One region of the Paenibacillus sp. J53TS2 genome, then DNA from elsewhere that is predicted to be linked to it. Evidence: riboswitches for the same ligand, from Rfam matches in the RefSeq annotation. Region 1 holds a riboswitch; each other region holds the start of a gene.

Evidence for each region. A riboswitch is a leader RNA that binds a small molecule or an ion and turns the genes downstream of it on or off. The one in region 1 is predicted to bind cyclic di-AMP.
Region 2: another riboswitch for cyclic di-AMP. It lies ahead of ehuB (ectoine/hydroxyectoine ABC transporter substrate-binding protein EhuB); the one in region 1 lies ahead of KJS42_RS14720 (TrkH family potassium uptake protein).
Region 3: another riboswitch for cyclic di-AMP. It lies ahead of KJS42_RS21770 (resuscitation-promoting factor); the one in region 1 lies ahead of KJS42_RS14720 (TrkH family potassium uptake protein).
Region 4: another riboswitch for cyclic di-AMP. It lies ahead of KJS42_RS13525 (APC family permease); the one in region 1 lies ahead of KJS42_RS14720 (TrkH family potassium uptake protein).

What each region holds. Positions count from the first base shown of each region.
Region 1 covers NZ_BOSK01000006.1:126,522-134,001, reverse strand. The annotation lists gene KJS42_RS14740 (succinate dehydrogenase cytochrome b558 subunit) at 1-328, opposite strand, end outside; gene KJS42_RS14735 (LysR family transcriptional regulator) at 613-1,524, shown strand; gene KJS42_RS14730 (ArsB/NhaD family transporter) at 1,579-2,859, opposite strand; gene KJS42_RS14725 (potassium channel family protein) at 2,891-3,553, opposite strand; gene KJS42_RS14720 (TrkH family potassium uptake protein) at 3,570-4,913, opposite strand; cyclic di-AMP (ydaO/yuaA leader) riboswitch at 4,980-5,149, opposite strand; gene KJS42_RS14715 (CPBP family intramembrane glutamic endopeptidase) at 5,500-7,212, shown strand; gene uvrC (excinuclease ABC subunit UvrC) at 7,172-7,480, opposite strand, start outside.
Region 2 covers NZ_BOSK01000001.1:2,814-10,293, forward strand. The annotation lists gene ectB (diaminobutyrate--2-oxoglutarate transaminase) at 1-931, opposite strand, end outside; gene ectA (diaminobutyrate acetyltransferase) at 945-1,454, opposite strand; gene ehuA (ectoine/hydroxyectoine ABC transporter ATP-binding protein EhuA) at 1,473-2,261, opposite strand; gene ehuD (ectoine/hydroxyectoine ABC transporter permease subunit EhuD) at 2,277-2,939, opposite strand; gene ehuC (ectoine/hydroxyectoine ABC transporter permease subunit EhuC) at 2,943-3,596, opposite strand; gene ehuB (ectoine/hydroxyectoine ABC transporter substrate-binding protein EhuB) at 3,598-4,464, opposite strand; cyclic di-AMP (ydaO/yuaA leader) riboswitch at 4,726-4,867, opposite strand; gene KJS42_RS00050 (MarR family winged helix-turn-helix transcriptional regulator) at 5,027-5,479, shown strand; gene KJS42_RS00055 (hypothetical protein) at 5,560-5,829, opposite strand; gene KJS42_RS00060 (acetate--CoA ligase) at 5,904-7,451, opposite strand.
Region 3 covers NZ_BOSK01000016.1:9,130-16,609, forward strand. The annotation lists gene KJS42_RS21735 (PSP1 domain-containing protein) at 1-612, shown strand, start outside; gene yabA (DNA replication initiation control protein YabA) at 660-1,031, shown strand; gene KJS42_RS21745 (tRNA1(Val) (adenine(37)-N6)-methyltransferase) at 1,098-1,853, shown strand; gene rsmI (16S rRNA (cytidine(1402)-2'-O)-methyltransferase) at 1,850-2,749, shown strand; gene KJS42_RS21755 (AbrB/MazE/SpoVT family DNA-binding domain-containing protein) at 2,904-3,158, opposite strand; gene KJS42_RS21760 (HD domain-containing protein) at 3,475-4,764, shown strand; gene KJS42_RS21765 (TatD family hydrolase) at 4,782-5,555, shown strand; cyclic di-AMP (ydaO/yuaA leader) riboswitch at 5,761-5,972, shown strand; gene KJS42_RS21770 (resuscitation-promoting factor) at 6,410-7,480, shown strand, end outside.
Region 4 covers NZ_BOSK01000005.1:253,217-260,696, forward strand. The annotation lists gene KJS42_RS13510 (threonine aldolase family protein) at 1-930, shown strand, start outside; gene KJS42_RS13515 (DsrE family protein) at 927-1,271, shown strand; gene KJS42_RS13520 (ArsR/SmtB family transcription factor) at 1,327-1,659, opposite strand; cyclic di-AMP (ydaO/yuaA leader) riboswitch at 1,921-2,096, shown strand; gene KJS42_RS13525 (APC family permease) at 2,255-4,072, shown strand; gene pyk (pyruvate kinase) at 4,129-5,544, shown strand; gene KJS42_RS13535 (PTS fructose transporter subunit IIABC) at 5,590-7,480, opposite strand, start outside.

The DNA.
Region 1 (7,480 bases):
AAATGACGAAGACAAACGCGATGACACCGGTAATCCGCTGCAGCAAATAACGCAGGTTGCGTTCGGTCGGGAACCGTCCGTTGTTTGGCTTCGCCTGAAATGCGATATACAGTCCATAGACTCCGTGATACAGGAGCGGCAGCCATATCCCGAAGATCTCCAAGACGAGTACGAGCGGGAGGCTGTTTAAGAATGCCACGGCCTCCTTGAATCCTTCGCTCCCGCCTTCGACCGCCGAAAAGTTGGTGATCATGTGCTCCAGCAGGAAGAATCCCAGCGGAATGACGCCCAGCAGTGAGTGCAGTTTTCTGGAATAAAACCCTTTCATAAGTGCGTGTACCCCTTTCTCATTCCATCATCCGTTTCAACTTACACTTCTTCATTCAAGAATCGACCTTACGGGGCGCAGATATTGTATATGATAATTACCACACCGCGGTCGGTAAAACCCCTTTGTACCAAAAGTAACATGTGAACAACTTGTGTCACTTTTCATGTTACTCCTTTTTATCTTATAATGGAATTGCAATATATTTATTAATCATTATAACGAATTCACATATGCGTGCCTGTCGAATCATGTCATTCGCCCAGAAAAAGGAGGTCACCCCCATGCTGGAAGAACTGCTGGTGTTCACCACCGTTGTAGAGCAATCCAGTTTGAACAAAGCATCCAAGCTGCTGAACCTGTCCCAGCCGGCCCTCTCACGGAAAATTGCCAAATTGGAAGAAGAGTGGGGGGTCTCCCTGTTTCATCGCAAAGGAAAGAGGCTCGAGCTCACCCGGGTTGGCCAGGAGGCTTACCAATACGCGCTGGAGCAGCGCCAACGCCATCAGAATTTCCTGCAGTCGGTATCCCGCTTCAAAGCGGCCGAGCGCCGTATCGTGACATTGGGCGCCAGTTTGACGACGATCCAAACCACGCTCCCGCCCCTCGTGACCGCGCTGATGGAGAAGTTTCCGGACATCGAGTTGAAGCTCGTCACCGGCAAAACTCACGAAATCGTCTCTTACGTCCGCGACAAAAAGGTAGATATCGGCGTCGTCGCCTCTATGGTGAACGAGACCGGCCTGAAATGCCTGCCTTTATTTAAGGACCACCTCGAGCTGGTCGTGCCCAAGGGGCATGCGCTGGCCGCTGCCGGGCAGAAACGCCGCCTCGTGATGGACGATTTGAACGGTCGGCCGATGATCGTCTTTTCCAAAGGGACTTGGTACCGCAGGCTGATCGACGACTTGTTTGGCCGCTACAGCATCCTGCCCGACATCCGTATGGAGATCGATTCATTTGAAGCGATCGTGCGCCTTCTGCCGATTTGCAAAGCGGCTGCCCTGCTGCCTAAATCGTACCTGCGCATGCCACTGCTGCGGGATAACGGCTTGCTCACCGTGCCGATTCCCGAGCTGGCTCAGACACGCCGCGAAACCTGCCTTGTCTACGGCGACAAATCGGAGCTGACGAGCGAAACGAAGGAATGGATCTCGCAAATCCGCGAAACCCTCGTCAAGGAACTGCCGCTTTAACAAAAAAAGCTGCCGCTCCTCCAGGTAAGACCCGGAACAGCAACAGCTTGTCTGCTAAATAAAATATCGAAGATAGATATAAACGCTGGAGATCAGGATGGTGACAACCATCAATGGAAGCCCATATTTCAAATATTGGACAAAGCGGATAGGTTCCCCCTCCTTCGCGGACATCCCGGCTGCAATCAAATTAGCGCTGGCGCCGATCAGGGTCCCGTTACCGCCCAAGCAAGCTCCCAGGGCCAAGCTCCACCAAAGCGGCTCCAGATTGCTGATCCCCAAGCTTCCCATATCCTGAATCATCGGAATCATCGTCGCGACCAGCGGGATATTGTCGATAAAGGCCGATGCAATAGCGCTCAACCACAGGATCAGCATCGAGGTGGACAACGGGTTGCCTCCGGTCAAATGCATCACCCATTCAGCCACCAGCGTGATAATCCCCGTGTCAACCAAACCGCCAACCAAGACGAACAGACCGACAAAGAAAAAGATGGTTGGCCATTCCACGGAACGGAAGGCTCTTTCCATCACGTGTTCGCCGGTCATAAGCAACAGTAGCGATGCACCAGCCAGTGCGATAGTTGCGGTTTCTAGGTGAGTGTATTGATGCAGAAAGAATCCGAGCAAAGTCAGCCCCAGGGCAATCAGGCACTTGACTAGCAGCTTTTTCTCCGTGATCAACCCCTCCAGGCTGATCTCCATCATACGGTGACGATTGGCCGAGGCTTCCTTCAGTTGCTTGCGGAAAATTAGGATCACGAGCGGCAAAATGACCGCCAGAATCATTAAGGCGACCGGCGCCAAATTTTCCAAGAAAGCAACGAAAGTCAGCTCCTTCACGGCGCTGCCGATCATAATGTTGGGAGGATCCCCGATCAATGTAGCGGTGCCGCCGATATTCGTCGCGATAATCATAGAGAAAAGGTAAGGGAAGGAATGTACCCTCAACCGACGAGTGATGCTAAATGCCACGGGGACCATCAGGATAATGGTTGTCACGTTATCTAAAAAAGCCGATCCCACTGCAGTGATGAGCGCAAGAAGCCACAAAATGGTGATAGGATTCCCTTTGGCCAATTTGGCGGTCCAGATCCCAATATAGGAGAACAATCCCGTCTCGGCCGTTGTATTGACGATAATCATCATTCCGATCAACAGCCCCAGTGTGTTGAAGTCGATATGATGTACCGCGCTCTCTTGATCAAGAATGCCCAGCATGATCATCAGAGCCGCGCCAGACATCGCCAGCAAGGTTCGATGAACCTTCTCCGAAATAATGAGTGCGTAGGTTAGTAAAAAAATGCCTAATGCCCAAATCGCCTGTTGTTCCATGTTCTTCTCCCGTCCAATGCCAAACTTCTCTTTATTGGTTTAGTATGGTCTCGAACTGCTCGATATTCTTCTTCGCTCCGATAATTACCATGATATCGCCTTCCGTCAGCTGATCCATGGCAGTTGGTGCCACAAGGATACTGCCATCGCGGTGGATCGCCACGATACTGCAGCCGAAGCGTGCCCGCGGGTTGATGTCGCCTAGGCTTTTTTGGTTCAGACAAGCAGGGACGTTCATCTCTACGATGCTGTATTCTTTCGACAGTTCGATATAGTCCAGCAGATTGGGTGTGACCAGTTGATGAGCGACACGAATCCCCATATCCCTTTCGGGGAAAATGATCCGGTCCACGCCCAGCTTTTCAAGGGCACGGCCGTGCAACACGGAAATCGCCTTGGCAACAACGGTATGAATGCCCAGATCCTTTAGGAGGATAGCCGCCAGGATGCTGGTTTGAATATCATTGCCGATTGCGACGATGCCGCAATCGAAATTACGTACCCCCAGCGACTTCAATACCTCCTCATCCGTCGCATCCGCTACAACGGCATGCGTCAGGTGCTCACTCATTTCGTTGACCAGCTCTTCATTCCGATCAATACCCAGAACCTCGTACCCTTGGTCCATGAGCTCCAGCGCCAGACTGGAACCAAAGCGTCCCAACCCGATCACTACAAACTGCTGTGTCTTCATCGTCGTTTAATACCCCTTATCCAATAATAATTTTACCCTCTGGGTGGCGATATAAGTCTTTACCCTTTTTCGGTCCCAACGCATAGGCCAATGTCAGCATGCCCAGTCGCCCTGCAAACATCGTAAAAGAAATGATCACTTTCCCGACAAGCGTTAATTTGCCCGTTAACCCCATGGAAAGTCCTACGGTTCCGAAAGCAGAAGTCGATTCAAACAATATCGTTAAGAAACTGGCATCTTCCGTCGTGGATAACACCATCGCTACCGCGATCACAAGGAATAGAGCCAGCATCGCGATCGTGACCGCTTTAAAGATTCGCTCCTGAGCCAACCGATAACGGAACAGATCCAGGTCAGTCCGGCCGCGAATCATGGAGATGACCGCGCCAACCAAGATCGTAAACGTCGTCGTTTTAATACCGCCCCCTGTAGAGCTTGGCGATGCTCCGATAAACATCAGAATAATCATAAAGAATTGGCTCGCTTGCCGCATTGCACCGATGTCCAGCGTGTTCGCCCCCGCCGTTCTTGGGGTAACAGATTGAAAGAAAGAACTCCAAATCTTAGCTCCCCAATCCAACGACGCCAACGTCTTGGAATTGGTGAACTCGAAAATGAAGATGACCAACGTACCGATAAGGATTAAAGCGGTTGTTGTAGACAATACCACTTTCGAATGAAGAGATAGCTTTCGGTGTTTCCGGTAATCAATCAAATCGGAAAGAACAATAAAACCTAGCCCCCCGGAGATGATGAGTACCATAGACACTAAATTCATGACGGGATCCCCAACATACTGCGTTAGGCTGCGGAATTCCCCGAACAAATCGAATCCGGCATTGTTGAACAAGGATACGGCGTGAAAAAGACCAAAATAGGCAGCTTTTCCGAACGGCATATCCACAGCTAACCGCAGAGAGAAGATGACTGCAGCAATGCTTTCAATGATCACCGAGTACATAAGGACCTTACGAATCAACCGGACGATGCCCTCCATGGTGTTTTGGTTCATGGCCTCCTGCAGAATGAGGCGGTCTTTCAGCGAGATTTTCCGCTTAAACACAAGCGAAAACAACGTGGCCATCGTCATGAAGCCCAAGCCCCCCACCTGGATAAGCAACATAATGACGATCTGCCCAAAGGTGGAAAAGTAAGTCCCTGTATCAACCACGACCAGCCCCGTCACGCATGTGGCAGAGGTAGCCGTGAATACCGCGTCTACAATAGACAGCGATTCTCCACTTTTACTGGAGATCGGCAACATAAGCAGCAACGCACCCAGCAAAATGATGAGCGCAAACCCGATGACCAAGATTTGCGGGGGAGAAAGGCTTATTTTCTTAAAATGCAACTTGTTCACCTCATCGTTGTTATGAAAAAAGCACAAAAGAAAAAAGCACTGGAAATCCAATGCCTTTCGGTGTTTGGTTCCTGCTGCACAGGCCTACGAGGTTAGCTGACGGATTCGGGCATGCACAGTTGCCCTATTCGCTGACACTTCCGCCGCTTCCTAGCCGGCTGCGCGAAGTTCTGCGAAATTCACCCCAAAAGATACGGTTCCCCCGTTTTCATTACGAAATTCGGCCGAGTTTCTTTTCAATTGTTTTCATTCATTTTTTCGTCAAATGGATTATATCCCTTATTTCCTTCCGCTACAAAGCTCTATTTTCATGAAAAAGAACAAAAAAGGGCGAAATGAAGGGGTAGAGGGATAAACTTCGCCTCGTATCTGAGCGATGCGAAGGCTTGCCGGAGTTATTGCCGTTTCTCGTCAATTTTGCCTCGCGTCTGGCGCAGGGGGGGCAGCTGTGTTATCTTTACTTTGACGTACTTGGGGGGAAATCATACCTCATCTATATAAAGAGTACGTGTTCAAAAAGTGAATTTTACCAAATAAAAAAGGAGTTTTGCGAGTGAGTTCCTCTTTGAAACCAACTGGCCGCAGGATGAAAACGAAGAATCTGTGGTTGCTGGCCGCTCTCGGATTCATTGTGTTTATCGCCGTTCAGTTGTTCCCAAGCACCGACTCGGAATCGCTGCAGCTGCAGCAAGCGGATGAGGTCATCAGTAAAACGAAAGCAGCGGCCAGCGCAGCTGAGTTCGCCGGGTCTGTCTTAAACCTGAATCTGTCTGAACCTATGAAGGATAAAGCCTTAATTACATACGAAACACGTTCCGATTTGTTTGGTTATTTGACCAAATCCGATCTTCTGGCCCCTTACTTAAAAACATATGAAAAGAAGTTTCCTTATGACGTGTTCCGCGTCCGTTATAACGATCCCACCGAAGCGCTAAGCGCTGTGACCGTCGATGTCCACATGACGACCGGCCAAGTCGTCGGCTTTGAGGAGATCGCTTCCTCCAGCAACGCCAACAAGCAGTTGATGCTTGATTTGGGCTCGGAAACCACCGATTCCATGAAGGCTTGGGAAGGCGATTTGACGTTAGCGGAGAAAGAACAGTTGGCGTTGCCTTTCCTGAACGCCTTTGGCTATAAAGCCAGCGATCTGGAGCTAGCCTCTGGCGAAGGGGATATCGGCCTTCAATATCTGATCAAAGGCTTCGCGTTAGGCGATTCGCAAGCGCAAATCAAGCTGAGTTACGAATACGGCGCCGTGTCCTCGATGGAGAGCTATTTTACCGTGCCGCAGGCGCACACGGACTACGTAGCCGGGCAAACAAAACTCGCCAATTGGCTCACGTATGCCGGTTACGCCCTGTTGACCTTCGTGCTGGCGATCCTTGCCATCGTATACAGCGCGATGACGCGGGCCCATACCTCGTTTAAACGCGGGATCTTCCTGGCAGCGGTCTACTTCGTGTTATCCACGTTGGGTACGATCAACATGATGCCGGTCTTTCAAAAAGACGGTCTCGAATCCGGCGTGCTCATTTTCGGCTTCTTCTTCCAGGGACTGGTTACGTTGTTCCTCGCCGCTTCCGTGTATTTCTCGCTGGTGGGCGGCGACGGACTGTGGCGGAAGAACGGGATTAACCTGTGGCCGCGGTCGCGGGAGGAAGGGTACGGCCGTTATGTGCTGACCTCGATGGCTGACGGCTACGCCTGGGCGTTAATCCTGCTGGGAGCCCAATCCGTCGTCTTCTTCATTCTGGAACGTACGATTCATACGTGGTCGACAACGGATGCCACACAATCGCCGTACAATATGGTGTATCCGTTGCTGCTGCCGCTGCTCGCATGGGTAGCAGGGATTGGAGAAGAAGCGGTTTATCGCTTGTTCGGGATCCCGATGCTGAAGAAAATGTTCCGCAGCACCTTCATCGCCAGCCTGTTATCGACCTTGATCTGGGCGTTCGGCCACACGTTGTATCCGATTTATCCGGTGATTTCTCGCCCTATCGAGTTGACCTTTATCGGATTGTTGTTCAGCTTCGTGTTCTTGCGTTACGGCTTCGCCGCCGTCGTCTTCTCGCACGTCGTCTTTGACAGCATTCTAATGTCGCTGAGCCTGATGTTTATGGGCGGAGCGCTGAACATCAGCGCCGGAATATTCTATATCGCCCTGCCGGCGATCGTAGCTTATGTCATTTACCTGTTCAACCCGCCGAGTAAGGAACGGAAGACCCCGCAGCAGCAGCAAAAAGAGGAGCCGTATTTCACGACTCCTCTGGCGGATCCTCGTCCCGAAGGGCACTGATAATCTCGTGGGCTAATTTTTCCCCGATAGAGAGAGGCCGAAAGTCTTCGACGGAGGCCTCTTTTATTTTTTTCAACGACCCAAAATGCTTTAGCAGTGCCTTCCGGCGTTTCTCCCCGATCCCCGGGATCGCATCCAGTCGCGAAGTGACCATCGACTTGGCCCGCTGTTCGCGGTGGAACGAAATGGCGAAGCGGTGCACCTCGTCCTGAATCCGCTGCAGCAAGTAGAACTCCTGGCTGTCGCGCGGCAGATAAACCGGCTCCGG
Region 2 (7,480 bases), on a different contig from region 1:
ATCCGAGGTTGTTCCCGCGGAAAGTCCCATTGTGTTCACCCGGTTGCCAAGCATCCAGATCCGGTTTGATCAAAGTTAGTGCAAGCGGTAAACCAAACCCACCGATGGATTTTGACAAACAAATGATGTCTGGAACGACCCCGGACGGTTCAAAACTAAAGAAAGGTCCCGTTCGGCCGCAGCCCATCTGAATATCATCGAGGATCAATAGAATGCCTTTCTTATGACAAAGACGTTCCAGCTTTTGAAGCCAGTCGTCTGAAGCAACATTCAAACCACCTTCACCTTGCACGGCCTCCACAATAACAGCTGCAGGCAACGGCACTCCGCTTCCCGGATCATCAAGCAGCTTTTCCATATAGTGAATCGTATCGACATCTTCACCGAAATACCCGTCATAAGGCATGAAGACGGAGTGAGGCAAATCGATTCCCGCCCCTTTACGCTTAAATGCATTCCCCGTGACAGCAAGCGAACCTAACGTCATCCCATGAAAGGCATTGGTAAAGCTGATTACGGTGGAGCGGCCTGTCACTTTACGAGCGATTTTCAACGCACTTTCAACAGCATTCGTCCCGGTTGGCCCCGGAAACATCACTTTGTATTGCCACCCGCGCGGCTTCAATATAACCTCATCAAATGTGCTTAAAAATTGTTCTTTGGCATGGGTCGCCATATCCAAACTATGGGTCACGCCGTCCTCAAGTAAGTAAGCGATCAGCTTATCGCGGATCTTTCGATTGTTATGTCCGTAATTCAGAGCACCTGCACCTGCAAAAAAATCGATATATTCGCGTTCTTTTGTATCCCAAAGCTTGGCATTCTGCGCCTTGTGAAATACCGTTCTGAAGTTTCGGCAATAGCTTCGGACCTCTGATTCAAGCTGTTCGAACACGTTCATACTCGGTGTTTCAAGAGTTTGGGTCTGCATCTCATACCTCCGTTTATAGTTGATGTATAAAAGGACCAATTCGGTAAAGAGGTTCATCCTCATGATGAAGCTCTTCTGGAAACATTTCCGCCTTGTAACCGGATGTAATTTCGACCGGTGCAGCATGTTCCTTGGCTACCCCTGTAAACAAACGGGTCGAAGCCAGATTGCTTCGGGAGATCGTAGCTTCCAGATAAGTAACCGGTGGTGCCCCATTCCCCGACAGCAGGAAGGAAAGCATACGCTTGCCGATCCCCTGTTTTCGATGACTACCCGCTACCGCAACCTGCCATACGAACAACGTATCCGACCGAAGCGGCGAGCGGAAAGCGGACAGGAAGCCGACAAGACTTGATCCTTCCTCCGCAACCACGCAAGTTTCTCGAAAATAATCGCATAAAACCAAGTAGCCATAAGCGGAATTCAGATCAAGCGTTTGGCAGTTGCGAATCAATTCATAAACCCTTTTCGCATCGCTGGGAACCGGTTTGCGAAATATAAGACTTCGTAGCGTGTTTTTCATGCAGTTCACCTACCCTATTCAAGCCATAGAATACACTGCGGACCGAAAACGCTTTAAGAACAATTGCAGCCGTTCAGTTTGTGGATATTCAAAAATAGCCTCTGGCAGTCCTTCCTCGACAATGTTCCCGTCCGCGCAGAAAAGCACGCGATCCGCGATTTCTTTCGCAAAATCCATCTCATGAGTGATGAGCATCATCGCCATCTCCCCTTCTTCGGCAATTTCCCGGATAACCTCTAACACTTCGCCGACCAGCTCGGGATCCAGTGCCGAGGTCACCTCATCAAACACCATCACTTTGGGACGCATGACGAGAGCTCGGGCAATTGCCACACGTTGTTTTTGTCCGCCCGACAATTGAGCCGGATAATCCGCCAGTTTTTCATCCAAACCTACCTTGCGGAGCATCTCAATAGCGCGTTCTTCGGCTTCTTCCTTTGACAGCTTCAGCACTCTCCTTGGAGCTTCAGTCACGTTCTGCAGTACCGTCCGGTGTGGAAAAAGATTAAAGTGTTGAAATACCATACCTACATTTCCACGCATCTCATGTAAATGCTTCTCATTTGCCCGTACGAAACGACCTTTCTTGGACATATGCCATAAATGGACGCCATCTATTTCAATCGTACCGGTCGTCGGCTCCTCTAAAGTCATCAGCATACGTCCCATCGTTGTTTTGCCGGAACCGCTTGGACCGATGACGGCCACCTTTTCGCCTGCCTCGATATTCAAATCGATACCTGTAAGCACCTGACGGTCACCGTAGGTTTTCGTAACGCCGGTATATTTCACCATCGGTAAAGTCATGATGATTCCTCCCCCTTACTTCCCCCTTTGGAGATTCATGCGCAATTCCAATCGCCGGATCAACAGCGAGGATGGATAGCTGATAGCCAGGAACAATACGCCGACCAGCGTGTACGGTTCAAATACCCGGAAGGATTCCGAAACGATATTTTTAGCGGTCAGTAACAATTCAACCATCGTGATTGCGGACAAGATTGGGGTTTCCTTAAACATCACAATCAAATAATTACCGAGGACCGGAATGATCGGTGGGATCGCTTGCGGAAGAATGACCGAACGCCAGGTATCCGCCTTGGAATAGTTCAGTGCGACAGCCGCTTCCCATTGCCCCCTGGGGACGGCATCAATTCCGGATCGATAAACCTCGGATAAATACGTGCTGTAGTGCAACCCCAATCCCAAGATACCGGCATAGAAAGCCGGTAAAGAAATACTAGCTAGGATCGGCAAACTGTAGTAAAGAAAGAATACCTGCACCAGCAGTGGCGTATTTCGAATAAAGCCGTTGAATCCCTTAGCCGCTAACCGTAGCCAGGCATATCTTGAGCGTATAGCGAAGGCTAGCAATAACCCCCCGATTACCGCGGTCAAAAAGCCCAAAAGTGTTGCTACGACGGTCATTCTCAATGCAACCAAAAGTTCTGGAAGGATTTCGAAGGCATAATTCCAATCCCACATCCGTCACATCCTCCCTTCGGACCATTTGCGTTCCCACACCTTAATGCCGAAGGAGACCATCGAAGCAATCGCCAAATACATGAGCAATAGCAGGAGCAATATCTCCGAAGTCCAGGAAATGTAGTTATTCCGGAGAACCATGGCCTGGTAAGTGAGATCCGCCATGGTAATGAAGTAAACCAGAGAAGTCGATTTAATCAGTTCAACAAGCAAATTACCAAAGGGAGGGAGCATTCTTAAAGCCGCTTGAGGCAAAATAATATGACTCATTCTTTGCCATGGCGTCATGTTTAAAGCAATGGTTGCTTCCCATTGTCCCTTGGGTATCGCCAAGACAGCGCTGCGTACAACCTCGGAGCCGTAAGCTCCAAAATTCAATCCTACCGCTAGCACGGCCGCAAGCAACTTCGGGAGTTCCAGACCAGCGAAAGGCAATGCAAAATATAACCAGAAGAGTTGAACAAGCAGAGACGTTCCTCGAAAAACCTCCACGTAAACCGAGGATATCCAGCGAATGAGGCGCCATCGAGATAAGCACATTAGACCGGAGACGAAGGCGGCAAGGACCGCCAGTATCGTCGCCAGCAAGGCGACAGTGACAGTGATTTTTGCCCCCTCAAGCAAAGTGGGGATAAAATCGATCCAAGATTCCGGCATACTATACTCCGCAAAGCTCGGCTGCCGTCATATCCCCGGGCATTTCCTGCTCCGTAAATCCGAATTGCTGTAAAATCTCCAACAGTTCGCCCGACTCCTTCATTTTGGCTAATTCAGCATTATAGGCGTCTTGAAACTCTTTGTCCGCGAGACGGAACGCTGTAGCGCCGTATCCCCGCACGCTTTGGCCGTCAATAACCGGTTGTGAAAAATCGGCAACCCTTTCGATTTTGTCATCTCCAGCCGATTCAAGCATGGCTTGCAGCGAAGGCCCCGTCATCGTAATCGCCTCTACGCGTCCAGATTGAAGGGCGCTGATTGCGGATGCCTGGTCCGGAACTTGAATAATCCGATCATCCGGCACGCCTGAGTTTTGCAGATAGCCGATTTCCACCGCGCCTGTCATAACAGCAACACGAGCCTTCTCATGACTCGCAATGTCCTCATAGCTGCCTAGGTTAAGAGGATTCCCTTGTTTTACGGCAATCGCTTCGCCGATGCTATACTCCGGGTTAGCAAATAACACGGCCTCGCACCGTTCCGGATTGACAAACATTCCGGCGGTGATTAGATCAAATCGGTTGGCCTGTAAACCGGCGATCAAGGAGCCGAATTCGGTTAACTCGCCCTTCATCTCGTTAATTCCCAGCCGTTTGAGGATCACCCGGGCAATTTCTACCGCTTCACCGGTAAGCTCCCCGTTGGCATCTTTGTAGGCATAGGGCTTCTCATTCGCGAAACCAACCGTGATAGAGCCTTTTCGGATCGCTTCAGCCAACGTTCCTTTAGTCCCGGTATCGCCGTTCGCACCACTCTTCCCGGAATTTGCGGTAGTTCCCGAATTACAAGCGGCTAGCGAAACCGCCATAAGCAATGATATAAGCAACCATGACACTTTTCTCAACCCTACTCACAGCCTTTCATTCTTATTTTTTTCATAGGTTTAGTAGGTTTAAAATCAAGATTTATTCCACATGCGAAGCCCCCTCCTTCTTTTTTTCAAACTGGAGCTCAAAAAAAGAGACCCCTCGCTTGGGAGAAAGCATAGCTCCGCCAGCAGGGGTCCGCACAAAAAAATAGAAAACGGCCCTTAAAAAGGGCCATGGAAGTTTTCGTGAAGTTACTTGAAACTAGACCCATCCACTGCTGACGAGGTTAGCTGACGGACTCGGGTAAGATGGTACCCTACAATCGTTAAAGAATGATTCGCCCCAAAAAAACTGGTTCCCCCGCTTTCCAGTCATGAACTGGAAACTAAGCGTGTGTTTATCGTAAAGGCTATTTCCAGCAATGTCAACCCATTATCTGTAATTTTTACATTTTAAATTTCAGATGATCATTATTGTGGGGGAATAACGAAATGAACGAGCCAAAAACTTGCATCTTGCAAACATTTGATGCTATAAATGAAGCAAGAGGTGAGTTCACAAATGGAGAATCCACGTGAGTTGTTCCAAATCATGACCCGTCGTTTCGGGCTACTAAACCGGAATTGCTGCACCGTAGGCGGCTGCGACATCTCCTTGGTTCAAAGTCATATCTTATATGAGATCGACCATCGCCATAAGCCGTCCATGCAACAGATCGCCGACGCACTCGGTACGGATATTACGACGTTTAGCCGTCAGATCCAATCTCTAACGAAGCTGAACCTGGTAGAGAAAACGACCGACCCCGACGATCGCCGAGTCCAAACCTTATCACTGACTACCGAAGGCAAGTTCATCGCTACGACCATAGATACGCAGATGAATGAATATCTGGATGAGGTCTTTTCCTATATGAGCGAGTTTGAAAAAGAATCCGTCCTCCGTTCCGTTAAGCTATTTAACGATGCCATGGCCAAGTCCAGTAAGTGCTGCGCTCCGGTCACCGGTTGCTAATGTACCAACAAACAAAAGCCGGCTTGCGATTCACACCTTACCGTGAATTCGCCGCCGGCTTTTCGCCATTCGTCAAATATTCATGAATTCAATTGGTTCTCCGCTTCCGCCAATGCCGCCTGATCTTCGGCCAAATCCTCTTTAGCTCGCTCCATCGGCTCGGGATTCATTCGGCCATCAGCTTGGGCGATGGCGTTCTCCGCTTTTTCGATAGCGTTGCGGGCGCCCTCCACCGTTTCTTCACTAGGATGCGATTGAGCCTGGGTTACCGCACGATGCGCTTTTTTGACCGACTGCTGCGCGAGTGAGATGGGGTTTTGCGATTGCATGCTGGAAAACGGGTTTTCCATGTTCAGCCTCCTCTAGCGATAATGCTCTTAGGATGCGAAGAAAAGGCTGAAATCATGCACGACGCTAAGCCATATCATCTTTGCCGAAAAGCCTGTTCCTCCCTCTCACGTAGCTCCACACGGCGGATTTTCCCTGTGTTGGTTTTCGGCAAATCATCGATAAATTCAATTTGACGCGGATATTTGTAGGGCGCGGTCCATGTTTTAACATGGGCTTGCAGTTCTTTTACCAATTCAGCGCTGCCCCGGACACCTTCCTTCAGCACTACAAAGGCTTTGACGATATGACCGCGCAGTTCGTCCGGACTCGATACCGCCGCACATTCCTTCACGGCCGCGTGCTTCATCAACGCCTCTTCCACTTCGAACGGGCCGATCGTATAACCGGAGCTAATAATAATGTCATCCCCGCGTCCCTCGTACCAGAAATACCCTTCCTCGTCTTTTTGTGCCCGATCCCCAGTCACAAAATAAGAGCCGCGAACATTCAGCTCCCTCCGTTCGGGATCCAAATAATACGCTTTGAACAAGGCGGGCATGTCGACATGAACCGCAATATTCCCTACGACTCCGGTTGGCAGAAGCAAACCTTCCTCGTCAACGATTTCCACTACGCCCGGTGAAATGGCTTTGCCCATCGAGCCGAGCCGTATCGGGGTGTCATTCAGGTTTCCGATCAAAAGAGTACTTTCCGTTTGACCATAACCGTCACGGATCGTGATATCAAACACATTTTTGAACTTGCGGATCACTTCCTGGTTTAACGGTTCCCCAGCTGAAACGGCGCTGCGTAGACCGGACAAATCGTAATGCTCGAGTCCATCGGTCTTTGACATGATCCTATACTCCGTTGGTGTACAGCATAATACCCGGATGCCGTATTGTTGAATGAGCTTCAAATACCGCCCCGCTTGGAAAGAACCATGATACACGAATCCCGTCACACCGTTCCCCAGAACCGACAGAAACGGGCTCCAAATCCACTTTTGCCAGCCCGGTGCCGCCGTTGCCCATACGGTATCGTCGTCCCGGATATCCAGCCAGGATCTCGTAATACGTAAATGCGCATACCCCCACCCATGACTGTGCATGACGCCTTTCGGATTTCCTGTCGTTCCGGAAGTATAGGCCAACACAGCCATATCATCGCGATGCGTCTTGACGGCTTCAAAAGTATCCGGCTGCCCATCCATCAGGGCTTCGATCGGGGTCCAGCCGTTCGAGTGCGTGTCCTTCTGTGCGTCGGAACCTACTAATAAGCGGAAGGCGAGCGACGGCAAGTCATCGCCAATCTTATCGACCTCCGCCGTCACGCCATGCCATACGACTACTGCACGCGCCTCAGAATGACGCAGACGGTAAGCCAGGTCCTTCGCCCGCAGCATTTCCGAAGATGGAATGATCGTCACTCCCAACTTCAAGCAAGCCAGGTAGATCGCATAGGCCATAATATGTCGGGGCATCATTACCAACACGCGGTCACCTGGCTGCAATCCCAATTCACTTAATCCGCCGGCTAAACGGTTGGCCATAGCCACCAACTTTCCATACGTAATTTCCTCGTACTCCCCTTGTTCACTGAGCCATTTTAGTGCGATTTTTTCAGGATCATGACGTTCCATTTCCGCGGTAACATTGTAGTATTCGGGAG
Region 3 (7,480 bases), on a different contig from region 1:
ATTCGGATCGCCGATGATTCCGATGCCCGTGTTGTCGAAGAGAACAAATTTGCGGCAAAGAATGCCTTTGCCACATGTTTAAATAAAATTAAAGATCATGATTTGAAAATGAAGCTGGTCGACGTTGAATTTACTTTTGACCGCAATAAAATCATTTTTTACTTCACGGCGGAAGGCCGCGTGGATTTTCGCGAATTGGTTAAGGATTTGGCCAGCATCTTCCGGACCCGGATCGAGCTAAGACAGATCGGTGTACGGGACGAAGCCAAGATGCTTGGCGGTATCGGTCCTTGCGGACGTGTTCTCTGCTGTTCTTCCTGGCTAGGCGACTTTGAACCGGTATCGATCAAGATGGCCAAGGATCAGAGCTTGTCGCTGAATCCAACCAAAATCTCCGGATTATGCGGTCGATTGATGTGTTGCCTGAAGTTTGAGCATGATAACTACGAAAGCACCAAAGAAGAGCTTCCATCCGTAGGTAAAATCGTCGTCACTTCGCTGGGAGACGGCAAGGTCGTCGGACTCAACGCCGGCACCCGCACCGTGCATGTACAGCTGTTTGAAATCGGGAAAGTGAAGGAGCTTCCGCTGGACGATGTCGTCCTGAAATAAGGAGTTTCTTTTACGATAGATTCTAGAGATGACTCTGGGGTGGGAACTTGGAGAACAAGGACATATTCACAAGTATGCAGGCGTTGGAAACGCAAATGGGAAAAGTTCACGGCGATTTGGGCAGCCTCAAGCTGGAGGTCAAGAAGCTGGTGGAAGAGAACCAGCGGCTACGCCTCGAAAATGAACAACTGCGCAAAATCTTAAAGCGAGAAAGCGCGGAAGGGCCATTGTCCATACCCGTGGCGGAGAGAGCCGATATTCCGGCTCTGACCGGCAAGGAAGCAATGGATGTCGTGGGTGAAGGCTACGACAATTTGGCGCGCCTTTATCATGAGGGCTTCCATATTTGCAATGTTTATTATGGGCATCTGCGCACGGAAGGCGATTGCCTGTTCTGCTTGTCGTTTTTGAATAAATAATGAACCGTGGGGGTGTCCCTACGGTTTTTTTAAATTTGTGTTGAAAAAGGATGGGTATCGAAGTCCATGAACCAAGTACCGATTTATGAGCAGGAACGTGTAGACGACTTGCTGACGCATGAGCTACATATCATTCAAAGCGATGAAGTGTTTAGCTTCTCCATGGATGCCGTATTGTTAGCCCGGTTTGCCCCGGTGCCGAAGGTTGGCAAAATTCTCGATCTGTGTACCGGCAACGGGGTCATCCCGCTGCTGCTCTCCACCCGGACAGAAGCGGAGATCGAAGGGATTGAGATTCAGCCGCGGCTTGCAGATATGGCTCGTCGCAGCGTGGAAATGAACGGGCTCTCGCAGCGGATCCTCATTCGTGAAGGAGATTTGCGCGAGCTGGTTAAGGTGACGGGTCATGGAGTTTACGATGCCATCACCGTGAACCCGCCGTATATGCCGGTGACGACGGGCGAGGTAAAGCTTAATGCTCATCAAGCAATCGCCCGACATGAGATTCACTGCAGTCTGGAAGAAGTGGCTGCTGCCGCGATGCGCTTGGTACGGCCCGGCGGTAAGGTGTCGATGGTGCACAAACCCCAGCGCTTGGGCGAAATTGTCACGGTGTTGCGCCAGTACCGACTAGAACCGAAGGTGATCCGTTTCGTACATCCAAGGGCCGGAGCGGAAGCGAATATGGTACTGATTGAAGCACTGCGGGACGGGAAACCGGACCTGCGGGTGCTGCCGCCGTTGATCGTTTATAATGAAAATGGGGCATACTGCGAAGAAATCATGAATATCTATTACGGGCCAAAAGAGGGTAGAGTATGAACGTTCAAGTACAGAAGAGCTTTGAAACATCACCGGGCGGAAGGGGCGAAGCGGGCAGCGGCAAGTTGTTCCTTGTAGGCACCCCGATCGGGAATTTAGAGGATATGACCTACCGAGCTGTCCGTACCCTGCAAGAGGCGGACATCATCGCAGCGGAGGATACAAGGCAGACGCGAAAGCTGTTAACTCATTTCGAAATCTCCCCGGGAAAATTGCTAAGCTATCATGAGCATAATAAGGTTGCTAGTGGCCCAGAACTGATACGCTTTATAATAGAAGGAAAAAATTTGGCGCTTGTGAGCGACGCCGGTTTGCCGGCCATTTCCGATCCCGGAAGCGATCTGGTGAAGCTTGCGTTGGCGGCGGGAATTTCCGTCGTACCGGTGCCGGGAGCCAATGCGGCTTTATCGGCACTCATCGTTTCCGGTCTGCCGACCGAACGATTTACGTTTCTCGGCTTTTTGCCTAGAGACCACAAGGAGCGAGATCTGTTACTGAAGTCGTTGGAAGATCAGGAAGGGACGATGCTGATGTACGAGTCGCCGCATCGGCTGATCAAAACGATGGAGTCCCTGCTCGAGGTTTGGGGGAATCGTCGAATCGTCTTAGCGAGAGAACTGACCAAGCGTTATGAGGAAATGGCACGGGGGACGATTCAGGATTGCCTGGTTTGGCTGCAGGAATATCCGCCGCTAGGCGAATATTGCCTTGTCGTCGAGGGGGCACATCCCGACCAGGTGAAGGAGAAACGTGACGCCTGGTGGCAACCGCTTACGGTGGAGGAGCATGTCCGGCATTACGAAACGGAAGGAGGGATGACGCGAAAGGATGCGATGAAGAAAACGGCCGCAGATCGGGGCGTGGCGAAGCGAGATATTTATAATCAACTGATCTAGATCTCCACATCTCTCCGAAAATAGACATTATTAACCAAAATGCCGAAAAAAAAGGGGCCTTCGCTAGGCTGGGTTCAAGCCTAGGAAGGCGCCAAGGAGATATGAAAAAGGTTAGAATTAACAGTTTCAGTAAATCTATTATATACTATAATTCTTAATTTGTCACAGGGGTAGGAAGCTCAGTAATGCATTCGTGACAAACAATTTTGCCTTTGAAGTAGGTCACGTTCTCAGCATTACCGCAGAAGATGCAAGCTGGCTCATATTTCTTGAGCATGATCCGTTCACCGTCTACATAAATTTCGAGCGCGTCTTTTTCACCGATCCCCAGAGTGCGGCGCAATTCGATCGGGATTACGACACGACCCAATTCGTCTACTTTTCTTACGATACCTGTGGATTTCATCATATTGATGATTGCCCCTCTCACTATAAATTGGAATTGTCATTATTCGACATGATTCTATCTTTTATGATTTTTATAATACCAACCATTGCCAGATTAGTCAACCTATTTATGGTATAGTTCAATATTATTTCTAAATTACAGGGATACATAACTCCGAGAACCGTTATGAAGTCTAGCAAGTTACTAATACTTTATGATTCGACATTTTGGAAATCGTTAATTTGACAAACATCGACATTATTCGACATAACCCGTCGTCATCAGTCAGAATTCCGCTTTTGGTCTCGCATTTATGAAGAAAAAGGAGTGTTGACCCATGCATCGTCGGCTTAGCGAAGAGAAAGTGTTCAAAGATCCCGTACATAATTATATTCATGTACAGGACGAAGTGATCTGGTCGCTCATAAATACGCCGGAGTTTCAACGCCTTCGTCGGATCCGTCAGCTAGGCACGTCTTATTTGACGTTTCATGGCGCCGAGCACAGCCGATTCTCGCATTCGCTTGGTGTTTATGAGATTACCCGCCGAATCATTTCGCAGTTTGAACGGAGCGGGTACGCCGATTGGCCTCAAGGAGATAAATTGGTGGCATTGTGCGCGGCGTTGCTTCACGATTTGGGACACGGGCCGTTCTCCCATTCTATAGAAGAAGCATTCCAGATGCATCACGAAGATTGGACATGTAAAATTTTGCTGGGCGATACGGAAGTTAGTGCCATTTTGCGCGAGGTTGCCCCGGATTTTCCGGAGAAAGTGGCTGCCGTGATCCGCAAGGATTACGAGAATCCGATTGTGGTCAATTTAGTCTCGAGCCCCCTCGATGCGGATCGAATGGATTATTTGCTGAGGGATGCGTATTTTACCGGTGTGAACTACGGTACGATTGATATGGACCGGATTCTGCGGATGCTTCGACCTTTTCAGGGGCGGGTGGTCGTAAAGGAATCAGGCATGCACGCGGTGGAAGACTATTTGATGTCCAGGTATCAGATGTATTGGCAGATTTATTTTCACCCGGTAACGCGGAGCTCGGAGATTATTCTCCGGCAAATTTTGCGCCGAGCTAAGGAATTGTACCAGAACGGGTATTCCTTTGGTTTCCTGCCGCATCCGCTTCCGGATCTATTTGAAGGTAACATCGGGGTCGCTGACTATTTGCAGTTGGACGAAGCTTTGATGCAAACGGCGTTCATGCAGTGGACGAGGGAGTCAGATGAGTTATTACGCGATTTGTGCTCCCGGTTTTTGAATCGCAAATTGTATAAATATGTAGAATTGGACACACCGGAGCTGGAAATGCTGGAGGAGATTCGGGAGTCCTTTACGCGCGTCGGACTGCATCCCGAATATGACATGGAAATTGATTTTCCGACCGATCTGCCGTATGATGTGTTCCGTCCGGATGAGGGGTTCCGTCAGAAGCAAATCTTGCTCTTGGACCGTCAGGAACGGGTACGGGAAATTTCTGAAGTGTCGGATATCGTTCGGTCGATTAGCGGATTACATCGAGGCAAAACGCATTTGTACTATCCGGATAATAAATTGTGTGCTGTAATGGATCGGTTGCCCCAGAAGGTAGCCCGCATATTCGAGCAACGGAATTAGGAGGATGACGATTCGAGATGTTATTTGATACGCATACGCATTTGGATGCTCCCCAATTTGACGAGGATCGCGAGGAAGTGATTGCACGCGCCGTGGAGCAAGGGGTCACGAGGATGATAAACATCGGATTTAACCGGGAAACCATCCCGTCGACCATGAAATTGGCGGAGTCGTATGACTTCATTTATGCGGCTGTTGGCTGGCATCCGCAGGATGCCATTACGATGCAAGAAGGGGATTTGGACTGGATCGCTGAATTATGTAAACATGACAAAGTCGTAGCGATCGGTGAAATCGGGCTGGACTATTACTGGGACACGTCCCCAAAAGAAGTGCAGCATGACGTATTCCGCAAGCAAATTGGACTAGCTCGCAGTCTGGGGATGCCGATTTCCATCCATAATCGCGATGCCCATGAGGATGTGGTCCGCATTCTCCGCGAGGAGAAAGCAAACGAGGTTGGGGGTGTCATGCACTCGTTCTCTGGTAGTTGGGAAATTGCCAAAATGTGTCTGGATTTGGGATTTCATTTGTCGTTTGGCGGACCGATTACGTTTAAAAATGCAAAACAGCCCAAAGAAGTGCTGACCAAGACGCCAATGGATCGTTTATTAATCGAAACGGATTCCCCTTATTTAACACCACACCCATATCGTGGGAAGAGAAATGAGTCTGCGCATGTCCGCCTGGTTGCGGAAATGGCTGCCGAGCTCAAAGGGGTTACTTTTGAGGAAATCGCCGAAATTACGACCCGAAATGCAATGGAACGATTTGGAATCTCGAGGATTTAAGAGTAAATCGGATGAAAAAAAGAGGATTTCGGGAAGATTAATGCTTTTTAACCGTTAAAACCGAGATCATTACATTTTTTTAACCATTTTTTTAAAAAAACGTGGTTGATTCGTCCTTTACAACATGCATCGAAACAGGATAGAATTTTTTCAGTATCGATTTAGTGCGTTCTGGATGGACAAATTGAACGATACTTGGTTCCATGAACCAGTCTCGCTGAATCTCCTTCACGGAGAACGGGGGAACCGATACAGGCAGCGGTTGGCGGCAAGCCTCTCGCGTCGGTATTTGATTTCTTTCCAGGGTCTATGGGGTGAATTCGAGGTCATTGCGCCATGAGCGAATGAACTGAGAAAGGGCGGCTCTCTTTCGCCCGAACCCGACAGCTAACCTCGTAAGCGTATAAGAGAGGTCACTCGTGCAGCTATTACACCAAGACATTCAGGAAGCCACGAAGGAGTTCCTCTAACTCTTTCTTTGGGCTTCTTTTGTTTTGAATAAAAGTAATAGGGTCATCATACTGTTGGTAAACAGGAGGTGACGTACGCAAGAAGACTGGATCAGGATGCAAAATGGCTTGGTATTTCAATAAGAGTCAAAAAGTCAGGTTTTCAGCACCGAGAAGGTTGGATGAAACTAGGGACTGAGTAGCGGAGCGTACATAGGGGTACGTGAGCAACGGAAGGCCCGGGTGAATTCAAGATTCGATGTCGAATCAACTTCTTGATTTACTTCGTGATCAAAAGATGACTTTTTTGACAACCATAGTCGTTTTGTAAAAAGTAACTGTAGTCACGTCAATCGTTATCATGCATCGACCTAGACGGCGGGACTATGAAGGAGGACGGAAGAAATGGGCATTTTCCGCAAAGAGGAGACCCATGAATCACGCTCATCCAGCATGTCTTACGCAATGCGATGGAAGCATGAGAATTTACGTCAGATTGCGCTCGTCGGCGTTCTGACCATCGCGGTATTCATCATCATCCTAATCTGGCTGTTTGGCCAGGCACATAAAGAAGTGTCCCTGATTGTGGACGGCAGCGTCCAATCGGTGGAGACGAATAAATCCAGCGTAGCCCATCTGCTGGAGGAGCAATCGATTCAACTCAGCGCGAAGGATTCCGTATCGCTTCCGCTGGACAGCTCGCTTAAGAACGGTGACCGCATTGTCATCGTACGCGCAAAGCCGGTAAACGTGAGCGTGGACGGCATGAAAAAGGTTCACTTCACAACACAAAGCAAAGTAGAAGGCGTATTGTCCGAGATCGGCGTCACATTGGACCAAGATGACAAGGTCTCACCGACACTGGACAGTAAAGTTACTGCGAACCTGGACGTCAAGATTGTTCGGGTGAGTAAGCAAACGGTGCAGACGAAGGAGACCGTGCCTTTTAGCGTGGTCAAAACGTCGGACGCCAATCTGCTGAAAGGCACGACGAAGGTCGTTCAGCAAGGCAATGCCGGATTGGTCATTCACAACATTGAGAAAACTTACGAGGACGGAAAGTTCGTGACAAAGCGATGGCTCGGCAAAGAGGTCACTAAAAAGGCCCAGCCGAAGGTTGTTGCCGTCGGCACGAAGAAGCCAACCGCCGTTCTGTCGGCCAGCATTAACCGTACCGCAAATGCGGTGAACATTAGCGGGTTGACGACCAAAGGCGGCGTCTCTTTTGAATATAAAAAGATACTTAAAAACGTCACGTTGACCGCCTATTCGGCGGAAGAAGACGGGATTGGCACCCGCACGGCCTCCGGTACCCGCGTGACCGAAGGCAGAACAATCGCGGTTGATAAGGACGTCGTTCCACTCGGTTGGTGGGTATACATCGAGGGGATCGGCTTCCGTAAGGCGGAGGATACCGGCGGGGCTATTGATGGGAACAAGATGGATGTTTATTACGATACCCTGAAGGATGCGAAG
Region 4 (7,480 bases), on a different contig from region 1:
AAAATGGCCGGGGTGTTGGGCAAATCCTCGGCGGTGTTCTTTCCCAGCGGTACGATGGCCCAGCAAATCGCCTTGCGAATCTGGTGCGATCGCAAGGGGACGAAACGCGTAGCCTATCACCCCTTATGCCATTTGGAGATTCATGAGGAAGACGGCTTGAAAGAACTGCACGGGATCGAACCGATTCTTCTGGCGGACAAGGACCGGCTTATTGGATTGGAGGACGTACAGCAACTTGGCGAGGACGTTTCGTGCCTGTTGTTGGAACTGCCCCAGCGCGAGATCGGCGGCCAGTTGCCGCCGTTCGAGGAGCTCGTGGCGATTTCCGAGTTCTGCCGGGAGAAAGACATCAAGCTCCATCTGGACGGAGCCCGGTTGTTCGAAGTTCTTCCCTACTATCAAAAAACCGCGGCGGAAGTGTGCGTCCTGTTCGACAGCGTCTATATCTCCTTCTACAAGGGCATCGGCGGGATCGCCGGAGCGATATTGGCCGGAGAGCCGGAGTTTACAAAGGAATCTAAGGTGTGGAAGAGACGCCACGGCGGTGACCTGATCAGCTTGTATCCGTATTATCTCAGCGCAGATTACTACTATGAGCAGCGCGTTGGGAAAATGGATTTATATTATCGGCAGGCGCAAGAGCTGGCGGGGTGGTATAACCAATGCCATCAGATGAAGACGGTCCCGACCGTCCCGGTTTCGAACATGTTCCACGTCCATGCGGACGTGCCCAAGGACCGGCTGGAGCATACCCTTGTTGAAGTGTACCGGGAAACCGGCGTTGGGTTAACCGCCGTCCTCAAGGAGAAGGCGGATGGAGGCTGTTCCTTCGAGGTGAGTCTCGGAGACCGTTATGGCGAGGTGCCGAAAGACCGGCTACAGTTGACGTTTGAACTGCTCGATCAGAAGCTGAGAGGAGTATCGCTTTGAACCGAAAAGTTATTTTTCTAACGACCGACAGCTTCGGGGACGGTGATCGGGAGCTGGGGGTGCAGCTGTTGGAAACGTTCCTAACATTGTTGAAGCAGCGGGAACAGGAGCAGCTTCCGGCGGCGGTATTTTGCGTAAATCGGGGTGTTCTTGCCCTAACGGAGCAGTCGTTTGCTTCGTTGCACCTGAAGGAGCTGGCGAATCGCGGTGTGCCGGTATTGGCTTGCGGGACCTGCGTTAACTATTACGGCATCCAGGATCAACTCGCAGCTGGCGAGGTGTCCAGTATGGGGCGTTTTATGGAACTGGCTGCGCAATATGAGGTCTTGACGCTGGCTTGATCTCAGCTGAAATCATCAAAGAAACACCGTAAGAAATACGGCATTTGCCGTTTTCTTACGGTGTTTTTTGTTGATCCGGGCTTTGAATTTCCTGTAAGTATTCGTCAAGCCGGTTAAACCGCTCTTCCCACAAGTTTCGGAACGAGGCGATCCACTCGTCCAACTCCTGCAGGGGTTCCGGCCGAAGCCGGTAAATCCGGCGATTCGCAACAGGTTGAACCTCGACGATGCGGGCTTCATTCAGCACCTTGAGATGCTTCGATACCTGCGGCTGCCGGACTTGGAGCCGATCCGCGATTTCTCCTACGGTTAGGGGGCCGTATCGCAGCAGTTCAACCATTTCCAGTCGATGGGGTTCGGCAAGCGCGCTCAAAGTTGCAGTGTTCATCGGTCTCACTTCCTTGTTTCGAGTATAACTTATTTAGCCGCAAATATTCCAGTAGGGGAATATGAATAATTCACGTCACTATCGGCCATCGTCTTATTTCCTCGTAATTTCAAGTCCGTACGAAATAATTAGCGCAGAAGAGCGATGTATACGCTTACCTCGACAATGCGGATCGCATTTCGTTGCCAATCCGCCTTAAACTCATCTTTACACTTTTTAGGGCGGGGAGTATGATTCATCAGTGGTAATTTTTATATGGCAAATACCTGATCGCTGAATTCTTTATTCAGTAAGAAACGGGGGAACCAACCGAAACGGGGCCTTGAGGCTTCGTTTCTGGGGTGAATCGCTTGTTTTGGCCATCCTGGCTATGAGCGTAGGGCTGCTTTCGTGCCCGAATCCGTCAGCTAACTCCGTAAGCGTCCGAAAGAGGGAATTGTCGCGGATATTCGCTTGAGTTTCAAAAAAGCGGCCGCGGGAAGGTCCAACTTTCCTGCGGCCTTTTTGTGTTGTTCTCTGCGGGAATGGGGAGCCTATAGAACCACGAATGGATAGAGACATAGGGCTATTTAGGGGAAGAAGAGAGGAAATCACCATGGTGAACAAAATTAAGCGAGTACTGATCGGCAGACCGATGAAAAGTGCAGAAATTGAAGGGGAGAAACTGAGCAAGCTCAAGGCGTTGGCGGTACTGTCCTCGGACGCGTTATCGTCTGTGGCTTACGGGACGGAACAGATTCTGATCGTCTTGATGGCGGCGGGATTTTCGGCCGTTTGGTATTCCATCCCGATCTCGTTTGCGGTTCTTGGGCTTTTACTTATTCTGATTTTGTCGTATCGGCAAACGATTTTTTCATACCCCGCCGGGGGCGGGGCTTATATCGTGGCGATGGATAACCTTGGGCGATCGACAGGTTTGCTGGCCGGCGGCTCGCTCCTGGTCGATTATGTTCTGACGGTGGCGGTCAGCTCGTCGGCGGGAACGGATGCCATTACATCCGCCTTCCCGGCGCTGCATGATCAACGGGTGTTGATTGCGCTGCTAATGATCACCTTATTAACGCTAATGAATCTTCGAGGGGTAACGGAGTCGGCATCCGTATTGGCTGTTCCGGTATATCTGTTTGTCGCGTCCATCTTTGTTCTGATCCTGTCGGGGTTGTTTAAATATTTGACTGGTGGAATTCACGCGAGCGTGCCCGAGATGGGGACGGCGGTTTCCGATATTAGTCTGTTCCTGCTGCTCAAGGCGTTCAGTTCCGGCTGTTCGGCCTTAACCGGGGTTGAGGCGGTTTCCAACGCCATCCCGAACTTCAAGCAGCCGGCCGAACGTAATGCTGCAGCTACGCTGGTGATGATGGGTGTCATTCTCTGCACCATGTTTATCGGAATCAGTGCGCTGGCCTATTGGTACGGTATCGCTCCTGATCCGAAAGCAACCGTTGTCTCGCAGATAGCCGAGTCGACCTTCGGCCGGGGCGCTTTATACTACGTCATCCAGGCGATTACGGCGCTGATCCTGTTCCTGGCCGCCAATACGGCCTACTCAGCCTTTCCATTGCTGGCGTTTATGCTGGCCAAAGACAAGTACATGCCGCATGCGTTTATGGTGCGCGGGGACCGGCTCGGTTTTTCGAACGGGATTATTTTCCTTGGCGTGGCTTCGGCGTTGCTGGTTCTCGGGTTCCATGGCAACACGGAGAGCTTGATTCCGTTATACGCGGTTGGCGTATTTATTCCGTTCACCTTGTCACAGCTCGGGATGATGATTCGATGGCTGAAGCTGAAGCCGCAAGGATGGGTGTTCCGGTTTGTCATCAACACGATTGGGATGCTGACAACACTGGGGATTACGCTGATCTTCATCATCACTAAATTTTCGCATATATGGGTCGTATTTATCTTCTTACCGCTGGTGATGTTTATCTTTTACCAAATTCATCGTCATTATTTAAATATTGCCGACCAGCTTCGAATCCAGATGGATACGGAAAAACCCTGCATCAAAGGCAGCACCATCGTCGTGCCGGTTGCGGGCGTCACTCGCGTCGTGATGAACTCGTTGAGCTACGCCAAATCGCTGACAAACAACGTTGTTGCCGTGTATGTCGGGTTTGATGACGAAGAAATAGACCGCATGGAGAAGAAGTGGGAGGAATGGAACCCCGGGGTTCGGTTAATCACGCTCCGTTCCAGCTTCCGCAGCATCATCCGGCCCATCATGAAGTTCATCGATACGGTGGAATGGAAAACTGCAGAAACCGACCATATTACCGTCCTGATTCCGCAGTTTATTACCCGGCACTGGTGGCAGAATATTTTGCATAACCAATCGAGCCTTTTGCTTCGGGCCTATTTATTCAATAAAAAGGACATTGTCATTGCAACCGTTCCTTACCATCTGCAAAAATAATTCGTTTCGGCGGCTTGACGCATACTAACCTAAACGTTACCTAAGGAGGTTTCAAGGTGCTGCGGACAAAAATCATTTGCACGTTAGGCCCCGCCTGCGACTCAGTTTCCGTGCTGAAGGAAATGATTCAGGGCGGGATGACGGTCGGCCGACTGAATATGGCCCACGGGGAGCTGGAGGAGCATGTGGCCCGCATTCAACGGGTGCGGCAAGCCGCGCAAGAACTGCATAACTTTGTACCGATTATGATGGATATCAAGGGACCAGAGGTGCGCATCGGGAAATTGCGGGAACCATTCTGCGAGCTGATTGCCGGAGAAGAGATGGTGCTTACAACAGAGCCGCTAGCCGGAGACGCCGCGAAAATCTCGGTCAACTATCCCGAATTGCCCCAGGTTGTGCAAGCAAATGATCGGATCCTGATCGATGACGGGTTGATCGAGCTGCGCGTCATATCGGCCGAGGGGGCGGAAGTCCGTTGTCGCATCGTCAGCGGCGGGAAGCTCAAGCCGAACAAGGGCGTCAATCTGCCTGGGATCAAAACTACGCTGCCTGGCGTGACGGAGCGGGACATTCGGCATATTCATTTTGGCCTGGAGAACGGGGTCGAGATGATCGCCGTATCGTTTGTTCGCAAAGGCGACGATATCCGTGAGATTCGTCGGATTTTGCAGGAGAACAATGGAGGACATGTCCAAATCATCTCCAAAATCGAAAATGAGGAAGGCGTGCAAGATCTGGAGGATATCATCGAGGCTTCGGATGGAATCATGGTGGCGCGCGGCGATCTTGGGGTAGAAATTCCGGTTGAGGAAGTGCCGATGCTGCAGAAAGAAATGATCGATAAGTGTAATCTGGCAGGCAAACCGGTTATCGTCGCCACCCATATGCTGGAGTCGATGCAGGTGAATCCAAGGCCGACGCGCGCGGAAGTCAGTGATGTTTACAACGCCGTGATGCAGGGAGCCGACGTCGTCATGTTGTCTGGCGAGTCTGCCGCAGGGAAATATCCGGTAGAAGCGGTGCGAACCATGGCTGCCGTCGCGCGCAAGGCCGAATCGATGATCGACTATCGGGAAGCATTCAATCGGAGAAGAAAGCTGCACAGCACCAATATCGCGGAGGTGATCAGCCAAGGCGCGGTTAGCGCCTCGCTGGAGCTGAGCGCTAAAGTGATCATCACGTCCACCGAAAGCGGCTTTACTGCCAGGATGGTCTCGAAATATCGACCCGAGGCGCCGATTCTGGCGATTGCCCATCACCCGCATGTCTTGACCAAGTTGATTCTGTTGTCCGGGGTGTACCCTTATTTAGGGGGGCCGGTAACGACAACGGATGAGATGTTAACCTCAGCGATCGACAGCGCCCGCCGAGCGGGTTATGTCCAGGACGGCGACACCGTGGTCTTCTCGGCAGGATTACCGTTAGGCCAGGCGGGAACAACGAATCTGATCCAAATTCAACAGGTATAACAAAAATCCCCCGGACCGCCTTGGCGGCTCGGGGGACTTTCTTTGTTAGTGGACTTGATCCAGGAGCTCATAGGCTTCCTGTTTGGATTTTACTTGCAGCAATTGCTCGCGGAACCCGTCGTCCATTAGCTTGCGGGACAGCATTTGCAGAATCTTTAGGTGCTCATTGCCTTTGTTCTCGGCGGGGACGGCGATCATGAAAATCAGCTTCGCGGGCGAACCGTCCGCGCTGCTCCAATCAACGCCTTCCGGCTTTATCCCGAATACGACCCGGGGTTTTCGCACCGCTGCCGATTTCCCGTGCGGCACCGCGACGTTCATTCCGATTCCGGTGGAACTCTCCTCCTCGCGCTTCAGGATGGCCTGTTTAAACTCAGCCGGGGAGGTCAGTACGCCTTCAACGTTCAGCATGGCGATCATCTCGTCGATGACCCCGTCCCGCGTTGAAGCCGACAGGGAAGGCTCAATTAAATCCAAGCTGATGATATCGGTTAGTTTACTCACCGGGCGATGGACTTCGGAAACCGGCGTGCTCACCGGGCGGACGGCTTCCGGACGCGGTGTTTCTATAGCCGGAGCAGCCTCCTCCACAGCGCTTGCTCCAACCAATTGAGGTTCAACCTGGTCTTTCTTCAGCAGCTTGATCATCAAGGCGGTGACAATGGAGCCAACGATGACGGCTACGAAGAACATGAGGATATTATCGACAGCCCCAAGCACGGCAACGATCGGTCCGCCATGGGCGACACGGTCGCCGACGCCGCCCAGCATGGCGATCACGGAACCGGCCATCGAGCCGACCATGATGCTGGGAATGACGCGCAGCGGATCTTGCGAAGCGAACGGAATCGCCCCTTCGGTAATCCCAAACAGGCCCATCGTAAAGGCGGCCTTCCCCGATTCCCGTTCTGCATCATGGAACTTGCGCTTGAATAAGAACGTGGCCAGACCCAGTCCGATCGGCGGAATACAGATCGCGACGGCGATCGGACCCATGATTTGATAATTGCCCTCCGCGATCATCGCGGAGCCGAACATGAACGCAACCTTGTTGACCGGGCCACCCATGTCGAAGGAGATCATAGCGCCGAGGATCAATGCCAGCAGAATCGAGCTGGCTCCTTGCATGCTGGCAAGCCAGCTCGTCAGCGATTCGAATACCTGAGCGATCGGACCACCGAGCAAGTAAATGAAAGCCAAACCGACGATTAACGAAGAGAGGACCGGGATGATGATAATCGGCATGATCGGATTGATGGCCTTCGGCACCTTCCACTTCTTGATCCATAGCGCGACGTAACCGGCCAGGAAACCGGCGATGATCCCGCCGATGAACCCGGCTCCGGCTTCACTGCCGTAGAAACTGCCGTTTGCGGCGATATAACCGCCAATGATCCCGGGAGCTAAGCCGGGCCGGTCGGCGATACTAAAGGCGATGAACCCGGCTAATACCGGAACCATGAACGTAAAAGAGGCGGCTCCGAGCTTCTCAATCGTCTTCCAGAACGAGTCCTCAGGAATTTGCAGGCCGCCTGGTGTGGGCACGCCACCGATTGAAAGAGCGATGGCGATCAAGAGACCGCCTACGACGATAAACGGAATCATGTACGAAACGCCGCTCATCAAGTGGCGATAGAAGGCATTTTGCTGCTTAGCGCCGGTCTGCTTCGCCGGTGTGCCTTCGCTGCCGCCTTGGCCTTGGTATACCGGTGCTTCGCCGCGAACCATCTGCTTGATCAGCGTTTCCGGATTGCGGATGCCTTCCTGCACGCCAACGGCAATCAGCTTTTTGCCGACGAATCGGCTTTTGTCTACCGATTTGTCGGCGGCGATGATAATGCCGTCCGCTTGGCGGATATCTTCATCGGTGAACTGGTTCTCCACCCCGATCGAGCCCTGAGTCTCGACCTTCATCTCGATGCCTAGCTTGTCGGCG